Regions from separate parts of the Nocardioides nanhaiensis genome, predicted to be linked through region 3. Evidence: predicted binding sites of a transcription regulator. Region 3 holds the regulator's gene; each other region holds the start of a gene.
What was found. The regulator LexA, encoded in region 3, represses DNA repair genes until DNA is damaged. The targets are predictions, from matches to a motif close to TCGAACANNTGTTCGA.
Positions count from the first base shown of each region.

Region 1: a site for LexA is predicted at 1,863-1,878, ahead of ABD948_RS09105 (HNH endonuclease signature motif containing protein). Genes of this name have one in related genera too.
Region 2: a site for LexA is predicted at 2,089-2,104, ahead of recA (recombinase RecA). Genes of this name have one in related genera too.

Region 1 is NZ_BAABIM010000002.1:194,175-197,358, reverse strand. Features, by position in the region: gene serA (phosphoglycerate dehydrogenase) at 1-140, shown strand, start outside; gene ABD948_RS09105 (HNH endonuclease signature motif containing protein) at 312-1,766, opposite strand; gene yczR (MocR-like transcription factor YczR) at 2,169-3,184, opposite strand, start outside.
Region 2 is NZ_BAABIM010000005.1:323,185-326,368, reverse strand. Features, by position in the region: gene ABD948_RS21210 (phosphoribosyltransferase) at 1-118, opposite strand, end outside; gene ABD948_RS21205 (regulatory protein RecX) at 172-915, opposite strand; gene recA (recombinase RecA) at 905-1,975, opposite strand; gene ABD948_RS21195 (hypothetical protein) at 2,145-2,570, opposite strand; gene ABD948_RS21190 (molybdopterin-dependent oxidoreductase) at 2,567-3,184, opposite strand, start outside.
Region 3 is NZ_BAABIM010000002.1:340,908-344,091, forward strand. Features, by position in the region: gene ABD948_RS09775 (sulfatase family protein) at 1-804, opposite strand, end outside; gene lexA (transcriptional repressor LexA) at 943-1,692, shown strand; gene ABD948_RS09785 (MXAN_6640 family putative metalloprotease) at 1,793-3,184, shown strand, end outside.

The DNA of each region.
Region 1 (3,184 bases), 150 kb from region 3:
GCATGCAGGTCTCGCGCGACGCCAAGGGCGGCCTCGCCCTGATGGCGCTCTCCGTCGACACCGCTATCACCCCCGAGGTGCTGGAGGAGATCGATCGCGCGACCACCGCGACCTGGGTGCGCGCCGTCGACCTGACCTGACCTGCGCGGGCTGGTCGAGGTGCGAGGCCGGTCACGGTCGAGCCTCGAGACCCCGCACCCGTGCTGCTGTCGGTGACCGGGGGGATGGCGGGAGGGGCTTGGCTGCCAGGGATCTCGGTACGCGTGGTCCCTCGTTCCTCGGGACCGCGCTGCTCGATCACCGGTGGCGTGTCAGTCGAGGACGGGGTCGTCGAAAGGTTCGATGTCGAAGTCGTCGGGCGGTGGGGGCTTGGGCCACTGTGGTTCGTGGGTGCCTAGGTGGTCGCGGACGATGGTCATCCCGGTCTGGAACTCCCACTCGTACGCGCCCGGTCCGAGTCGTCGGTAGGTGACGGCGCCGTGGGTCTTGAACCGGTGGTGGCGTCGGCAGAGTGGGGCGAGGTTGCAGGTGCAGGTCGCACCGCCCTGCTCGTAGGGCTTGAGGTGGTCGCAGTCGCAGCGGTCGGCGGGGCGGCTGCAGCGGGGGTAGACGCACCGGGGGTCGGTCCACCGGGTGCGTTGCTTGATCCGGTCGGGGACCTCGTACTGCTCGACGTGGACGGCGTTGTTGAGGTCGATGACGGGCCGCACGATGATCCGGGCGGCGGAGCCGCACCACTCACGGATCACCTCCGCGCTCACCGGGGTCTGAGTGTTCTCCAGGCGCCCGACCATGAACCCGGCAGCGGTGATCGCCTCGTCGGAGAGGTGCACGACGAGGTCGACGCCACGGCCGTGGGGCGCCGATGGCTCATGGATCTCGCCGGTCTCGAGGTCGAGGGCGAGCTGGTTCCTCGCCAGCTCCCCCACCGCGGCCGCGCGGCGGATGTCCAACGAGTCCTCGCACCCGGCCCTGCCGAGCGCGCGGGCGGTGTGCCGGATCGCGGCTTCCAGGTCGGCGGCGTCCGCGGCGTCCAGGCAGCCCGTCACCTCGACGGTGCCGGCCAGCGACTCCAGGGCTCCGGCGATGGACTCGGTGCGGCGGGACTCGCCGATGTCGAAGAACCGCCGCTCCCGCTTCTTCTTCTCAGCCTCCGCTGCGGCGGTGGGGTCGAACCGGGCCTGGGTCTCGGCGACGAGGCGCTCCATCTGGCGCTTGCCGATCTTGCCGGCCACGGCCTCGACCTGCCGGTCCAGGTGCTCGGCCGCCTCGGCGGGGAGGGGCTGGGTGAGGTCGGCGAGCTCGAACGCCTTCCACACCGGCAGCTGGAGCTGCTCCACCCGCTGGTAGAGCCGCGGGAGGCGGTACTTCAGCTCCAGCACCCGCCCCACCAGGGTGAGCCCGGCGTCGGTGCCCATACCCAGCGTGGAGGCGAGCTCCATCACCGCGAACTCACTGACGACGGGCGCGCCGGGACCGGCGACACTCAACCAGCGGTCGCAGAACCCTTGGTCGCCCAGGGCTGCCTCGAGCTCCTCGACCTGCTCGTCGCTCATCTCGGCGTCGGGGTCGGCCTCACCCTCGAGGTGGTCGGCGTCGAGGCGGTTGACCTTGGCCCACTCCACGATCACCCGCAGCTTGGCGACCTCGGCGCTCATCAGCTGCGTCTGCATGGACCGCACCATCCGTAGCGCGTGCTCGCGCTCACCGCGCTCGCGCTCCTCGCGCGCGAGCACCGCGGCGAGGTCGGGAGTGGTGGTGGTCATGGGTCTACTCAAGCACTCGCCACCGACATAGAAGGCCCGGATTCGGGGGTTACGCACCGATGCGAGAGGAACAAGCTGGTAACAGTTTTCTGGGTGCTGAGCATGGGTTCGAGGTTGACACTCGGGTGCGGAGTCTCGGATCGAGCACGCCGAGTGTCTCGAAGGCTCGCCACCCAGCTACTCGAGCGAGGGTGGGCGGCGCTCGACCACGATCTCCACGTGGCGACGTGCGCCTGCCTTCGCTGCGCTCGGCGCGGGTTCGTTCCTCACCCGCGCGTCGCTGCGCTGGTGCCCGGTCGGCGGTCACCGGGTCTCGACACGCTCTTCGCGGGTTCGTTCCTCACCCGCGATCGCTGCTCGACCACCATCGGCGTGAGGTTCGCAGGCTCACCTCACGCCACCTCACGCCACCATCACCCGGCCACGCGCAGGGGTGGCGCCCGGGCGGCGCGAGCAGACGACCGCCCAGGCGGCAGCGAGGCGCTCCACGGCCAGACGCAGCTCGTGGGGCGGTCGGGTCCAGGGGATGCGGACGAAGCGGTCCAGGCCGCCCTCGGCGGCGAAGGTGGGTCCGGGGGCGACGATGACACCGTGTCGCTCGGCCTCGTCGGCGAGCGCCGTGCCGGAGGACCCGGCACCGGGGGCGTCGGGGGGCAGCTGGCACCACAGCGCCAGTCCGCCACCCGGGCGGTGGAAGCGCCACGAGGGCAGCAGCTCCTGGACGGCGTCGATCAGTGCAGAGCGCTGCTCTCGTAGGCGCGATCGGTGCGCCTCGACGACGGCGCCCGCGCCGTCGCGCTCCGCCGCCAGCAGGTGCGCCAGCACCAGCTGCTCGAGCACCGGCGCGCCGAGGTCCAGCCCCACGCGCGCCTCGGTGATCCGTTGCTCCTCACCGCGGGGCGCGCGGATCCAGCCCAGGCGCAGGCCACCCCAGAAGGTCTTGCTGGCCGACCCCACGGTCACGGTGTCGGGTGCGTGGGCGGCGAAGGGTGCCGGCATCTGCTGTCCGTCGAGGGCGAGCCCCTGGTGCGCCTCGTCGACGACGGCGCGCGTGCGGGTGCGGCGCAGGGCGGTGGCCAGCTGTGCACGCTGGTCGTCGGTCATCAGGTGGCCGGTGGGGTTCTGGAAGTCCGGGATCAGGTAGGCCAGGCGGGGCGCGGTGTGGCGTGCGGTGGCCGCCACGGCGTCGAGGTCCCAGCCGCCGGGGTCCACCGCGGCCGGCACGAGCCGGGCGCCGGTGTGCCGGATCGCCAGGGTGGCGTTGGGGTAGACCGGCGACTCCACGAGCACCCGGTCGCCCGGTGCCGAGTAGGCCTGGGCGACGACGGCGGTGGCCGCGAGTGCGCCCGGGGTGATCAGCACCTGGTCAGGCTCGGTGGGCAGCCCGCGTGCCTCGTAGGCGGCGGCCACCTCGGCCT
Region 2 (3,184 bases), on a different contig from region 3:
CGCGGGCGATGGCCAGCACGATGTCGGGCCGAAAGTCGTCGTCGGCGACCTGCTGCGCCAGGTCGCGCACCGCGACGCCGAACTGCTCGTAGGTGAGGGTCTCGCGCTCGTCGCTCACCGTGGGATCCTGGCACAGCTCACGCGCCTGCGGCGACCAGGCAGGCCCAGAGGTCAGAGGTCCGGGTCAGGGTCGGGCTCGTCGCGGCCGGCGGCCGCGAGCTCCTCACGCACGACGGCGAAGGCCACCCCGCTGCCGTACCCCTTGCGCGCCAGCATGCCGACCAGCCGCCGGGTGGCGGTGGTGTCGTCGACCCGGGCGACCGAGCGGAGCTTCCCGCGCACCAGGCGCCGGGCGGTCTCGCGCTCCTCCTCGGGGTCGACGTCCTCCAGGGCGTCCTTGACCACCTGGTCCTCGACGCCCTTGCGGCGCAGCTCCGCGGCCAGCGCGCGCGTGGCGAGACCGCGGTGGGCGCCGGCGCCCCGGTGGCTGACCCACATGCGCGCAAAGGCCTCGTCGTCGATCAGCCCGACCTCCTCGAAGCGGTCGAGCAACCGCGTGGCGACCGGCTCGGGCACGTTCTTGGCACGCAGCTTCTCGGCGAGCTGCTGCCGGCTGCGGGCCTGGCCCGTCAGCTGGTCGAGCAGGATCTTGCGGGCGAACTCCTCCTGGTCGGCTTCCGGCAGCTCGGCCACCGGATCGGGCGGTCTGGGACCTGTCCGTCGCCGGCCCTCGGAGCGGCCACGACCGGCGCGCCCGCGACCCTGGCGGCGACCACGCTGCTCGCGACGCTGCCCGGGCTGCTCCTCGTCGCGCTGAGCGCCGCGGGTCCACGCCTCCACACCGACCGCCACGTCCCCCGCCCAGGCGGGCGGGGGACGCTGCTCGTCGGTGGGCCCGTGGGGCTCAGAAGTCATCGACGCCGATCGGCTCGTCGGAGAGCTCGGAGAGGTCGTCCGGCGCCTGGACGCTGGCACCGACCCCGAGCTTCTCGAGGATGCGCTTCTCGAGCTCGACGGCCAGGTCGGGATTGTCGCGCAGGAAGGTGCGCGCGTTCTCCTTGCCCTGGCCCAGCTGGTCGCCCTCGTAGGTGTACCAGGCTCCGGCCTTGCGCACGAGGCCCGCCTCGACGCCGACGTCGATCAGGCCGCCCTCGCGGCTGATGCCCTTGCCGTACATGATGTCGAACTCGGCCTGCTTGAACGGCGGGGCGACCTTGTTCTTGACCACCTTGACCCGGGTCCGGTTGCCGACCATGTCGGTGCCGTCCTTGAGGGTCTCGATGCGGCGCACGTCGAGGCGCACCGAGGAGTAGAACTTCAGCGCGCGACCACCGGTGGTGGTCTCGGGCGAGCCGAACATGACGCCGATCTTCTCGCGCAGCTGGTTGATGAAGATGGCCGTGGTGCCGGAGTTGTTGAGCGCACCGGTCATCTTGCGCAGCGCCTGGCTCATCAGCCGGGCCTGGAGGCCGACGTGGCTGTCGCCCATCTCGCCCTCGATCTCGGCCCGGGGCACCAGGGCGGCGACCGAGTCGATCACGATGAGGTCGAGGGCACCCGAGCGCACCAGCATGTCGGCGATCTCGAGCGCCTGCTCACCGGAGTCGGGCTGGGAGACGAGCAGCGCGTCGGTGTCGACGCCGAGCGCCTTGGCGTACTCGGGGTCGAGCGCGTGCTCGGCGTCGATGAAGGCCACGATGCCGCCGGCGGCCTGGGCGTTGGCCACCGCGTGCAGCGCGACGGTGGTCTTGCCCGAGGACTCCGGGCCGTAGATCTCGACCACGCGGCCGCGCGGCAGACCGCCGAGGCCGAGCGCGACGTCGAGGGCGATGGAGCCGGTGGGGATGATTTCGAGCGGGGCGCGCGTCTCGTCGCCGAGCCGCATCACCGAGCCCTTGCCGAACTGCTTCTCGATGTTGAGCAGTGCCGCGTCGAGGGCCTTGCCACGCGGGTCGGCGGTGTTGCCTGCAGCCATGATGTCCGTCCTTCGTCGATGAGGAGTAGGTGGTGTTCCGTCGTCGTGACCGGACGCTAGACGCGACCACCGACAGTGCGGTTCGGATGCCTCCGCAATGCCCTCAACCTACCCCGAACACCTGTTCGAAGTAGGTCTGCGGACCGGCGTGTCGCTCGTGTCGCGTGGCTCACGCGTGGGAGCGGGAGCCACCCGCGGCGCGGCGCGCACGCACCAGCGAGGCCACCACCACGGCCACGACAGCCAGCGCCACCAGCACCAGCCAGGCCGCCACGTAGGGCCGGTCGAGCAGCGTGGGGTTGTCGGCCTTGGCACCGAAGCGCCCCAGCACCGGGACGGCCACCAAGGTCAGGCTGCCGAGCACCACGAGCGCGACCGTGGCCGGCGCGCGCGCGGGCGTCGGGAGCACCCGCGTGACGACGACGCCGAGGGCCAGGGTGAGCCCCGCCAGCACGACGTCGTGCAGCAGCACCCCGCCGGCCAGCCACACGGCCGCCGAGCGCAGGTCCTCGCCGTCGCCGCGGCTGAGCATCAGCCACGCGCCGTAGCAGCCCACGGCGACGCCGAGCGCCCCCAGCACCAGCCGCCCGGTCACGCCTGCACCTCGAGCCGGGCGACCCACTTGGTCTGCAGCACGCCGGGCCGGTTCGGGGCGATCACCCGGCAGGGGAAGCCGTGGTCGAGGTCCAGCGGCTCACCGGCGAGCCCGAGCGCGAGCAGCGTGCGATCGTCGTCGACGAAGTTGCCCTGCAGGGTCGTGACCCGGAAGGGCCCGGACTCCTGCAGCGAGGTGACGACGACGTCCTCGCCGCCGGTGGCTCCCGCCAGCGCGGTCAGGTCGCGCACCCGCACGCCGCTCCAGCGGCCGCTGGCACTCCACCCCTCCACGCACGCGATGGGCAGCTCCTCGTCGTGCTGCGGCATCGCGAGGAGCTCCTCGCGGCTGAGCCGGACGGTCCCGGACGGGCCGACCACCTCCAGGCGGTAGGACTCCCCCACCTGTTGCTCGCCGATGCCGGCGGCCTCGGCGGACTTGTTGACCGGCACGCCCTGCGGGCCCTCCCCGGAGCGGACGCCGAGCACCGAGACGCGGCGCAGCAGCGGCACCGTGGAGCCCGCGGTGGCGACCACCGCCACCGCGGCAGCGACCCACGTCGTGCGCAGCAGGCCTCGCCGCGACAGGACCCCCTGCTCGGTGGCGCCCGGCCG
Region 3 (3,184 bases):
GAACGGCTTGCGCTGCCGGGCGTAGGTGGTGATGAGACGGACGGTCTCGCGCGAGATGACGTCGGAGGAGTGGGTGCTGCGCGAAGTCGTGAGCGGATCGCCGTTGTTGACGAAGGTCGACCCGAAGTAGTCGTAGATCCCTCCGGAGATCGGCGACCAGAAGTCCCAGCCGGGCATCCGGCGCGCGTTGCGACCGGGGTAGCCGTTCATCATCTTGCCGACGAGCGCCGTGCGGTACCCGGCGCCGCGCATCCAGGTCGCCAGGTTGCTCGTGGCGTTGTGCCGCATGAAGGTCTCGTACCCGCCGAAGCGGCCGGTGTTGTGCCGGACCCCGTTGTTCTGGGCGTACTCACCGGTCAGGATCTCGGCCCGGGCCGGGCAGCAGAGCGGGTGGGGGTTCACGGCATCGGGGAAGTCGATGCCGGCTCGCGTGAGCAGCCGCCGCGTGCGCGGCATCCAGCGCATCTCCGTGTCGGTCTGGTCGTCGGCGGTGATGAGCAGGATGTTGGGGCGACCACCCCGCGCCGGCGCGGTCGGGAGCATCGCGCGAGACACGTGCGTCAGCACCGGCCGCGCGCCGCCACCGGCCCACGCGGGCCTCGCGTCCGACGACGGACCGGCAACCCCGGCGGCGCCGGCACGCGGGCCGCCGGCTGCAGCACCGGCCTGCGCCGGCGCGGGCTCAGCGCCCCCGACCGCGCAGGAGGAGACCAGGAGCGCGCCGACGACGGTGCCGACGACAGCCCTGACGACAGCGCGGGGCGCGACCCGTCGGCGCATGCCGGTGCGCGGGGCGAGGTGCATGGGGAGAACTATGCAGACCCGGGCGCGAGAAGGAGGACTTTGCGCCCTTCTCGGTCGCCCGCCGCGCCCGCGACACCGGCGACACGCCGTTCGAACAGGTGTTTGAAGTCCGCCCCCGGCGCGGTCTAGGTTGAGCCCATGGCTGCCACCCCGCGCGACAACGCCCGCTCCCGCACATCCGGCAACCGGGTGTCCCAGCTGCCCGACGGCCCGCCGGACGCGACCGGCCTCACCCCGCGCCAGCAGCGCATCCTCAACCACATCAAGGACAGCATCGAGAAGCGCGGCTACCCGCCCAGCATGCGCGAGATCGGTGGCGCCGTGGGCCTCACCAGCTCCTCCAGCGTGGCCCACCAGCTGCGCGTGCTGGAGGAGAAGGGCTTCCTCAAGCGCGACCCCAACAGGCCCCGCGCCATCGAGGTGTTCCTGCCCGAGGTCATGGCCGCGCGCCGCTCGCTCGGTGCCGCCGAGGAGTCCTCCTACGACGAGACCGGGATCGGCGACGCCGCACCGGCCGCCGCCCTGGTGCCGATGGTCGGTCGGATCGCCGCGGGCGGGCCGATCCTCGCCGAGGAGCGTGTCGAGGACGTGTTCCCGCTCCCCCGCCAGCTCGTGGGCGAGGGGCAGCTGTTCCTCCTCGAGGTGCGGGGCGAGTCGATGGTCGACGCGGCGATCTGCGACGGCGACTACGTCGTCATCCGTCAGCAGCAGACCGCCAACAACGGCGAGATCGTGGCCGCGATGATCGACGGCGAGGCCACGGTCAAGACCTTCCAGAAGAAGGGCAAGCAGGTGTGGCTGATGCCGCACAACCCCGACTTCGAGCCCATCGACGGCACCCATGCCACGATCCTCGGCAAGGTCACCGCGGTCCTGCGACGACTGTGATCGGCACGAGCCGCCGCTGACGTGGCGGCCGTGTCGGTGGCGAGCCGTACACTCCGCGGGGTCAGGCCCACCCCGGGCCCCCACCACCCCCGGAGTCCTCGTGATCCGTCGCCGATCCGCCCCTCGCACGCTCGTGCGCAGCACCCTGGCGCTGCTCGCCGCCACCGCCCTCGCCCTCGCGGCGGGGCCCCTGCCGGCGACGGCCGCACCGCTCGCGGCCCCGGCCGCCGTGGCGGACGGCGAGGGCGCCTCCGGCGCGGCCCGCGCCGCGCTGGCCCGCGTCGAGCAGCTGCTGGCACCCGGGTTCTCGGCGCAGTCCGGTCGCGCGACGTCGCGCGACGTCACGATGGCGCTGCGCGACCTGGCCCTGCAGCGCTCCGCGCTGCGCGGAGCCGACCGCGCCCGGGCCGCCGCGTTCCTGGCGCGCCCCACCGACCCCCCGGGCTCTTCCAACCCGGACTCGCCGTTCTCCTACGGCAACGTGCCCTCCGAGCGGGCCTGCAACAGCGAGGTGTGCGTGCACTGGGTCGAGAGCGGGCCCAACGCGCCGAGCCTGGCCGACCCCAACGGCAACGGGCGTCCCGACTGGATCGACACCACCTACAGCACCGTCGCGGCCGTCCACGACCAGTACGTCGCGGCCGGGTACCGCTCGCCGAAGCCCGACGCCGGGCGGGGCGGCAGCAACGCCACCGACGTCTACGTCGCCGACCTCGGGCCCGGCCTCTACGGCTACTGCACCAGCGACGAGCGCATCCGCAACAGCGGTCCTCGCGACGCCTGGGCCTACTGCGTGGTCGACAACGACTACGCCGGCTTCCCCACCAACACCCCCACCGAGAACCTGCAGGTCACGGTGGCCCACGAGTTCTTCCACGCCGTCCAGTTCGGCTACGACATCGCCGAGGACCTGTGGTTCCTCGAGGGCACCGCCGCCTGGGTCGAGGACGAGATGTACGACGGCGTCGACGACAACCTGCAGTACCTGCGGGCCAGCCCGCTGCGCGAGCCGACCGTCCCGCTCGACACCTTCGACTCCGCCACCGGCTACCACTACGGCACCTGGATCTTCTTCCGCTACCTCTCCGAGCGCTTCCCTGCCGCCCAGGGCGGGCTCCCCACCATCGTGCGCGACATGATCCGGCGCACCGACTCCCGGCGCGGAGCGCCCGACCAGTACTCGATGCAGGCGGTGAAGAGCGTGCTGGCCGCGCGCAAGCAGCAGCTGCCCCGCCTCTACGCCACGTTCGCCAGCGCCAACAGGCGCCCCTTCGCGACCTACGACGAGGCGCGCGCCAACCGCTACCCGGTCGCGCCGCTCGCCAAGCGCTACCGGCTCGGCGCCGGCACGACCCGCCGCGGCTCCTTCCGCGCCGACCACATGACCAGCGCCACCGTCCGCGCCACCCCGGCCCCCGGGCTGCGCAACGCGGCCTGGAAGCTGCGCATCGGCCTGCAGATGGCGCCGTCGGCTCGCGGCAGCGCCGCGGTC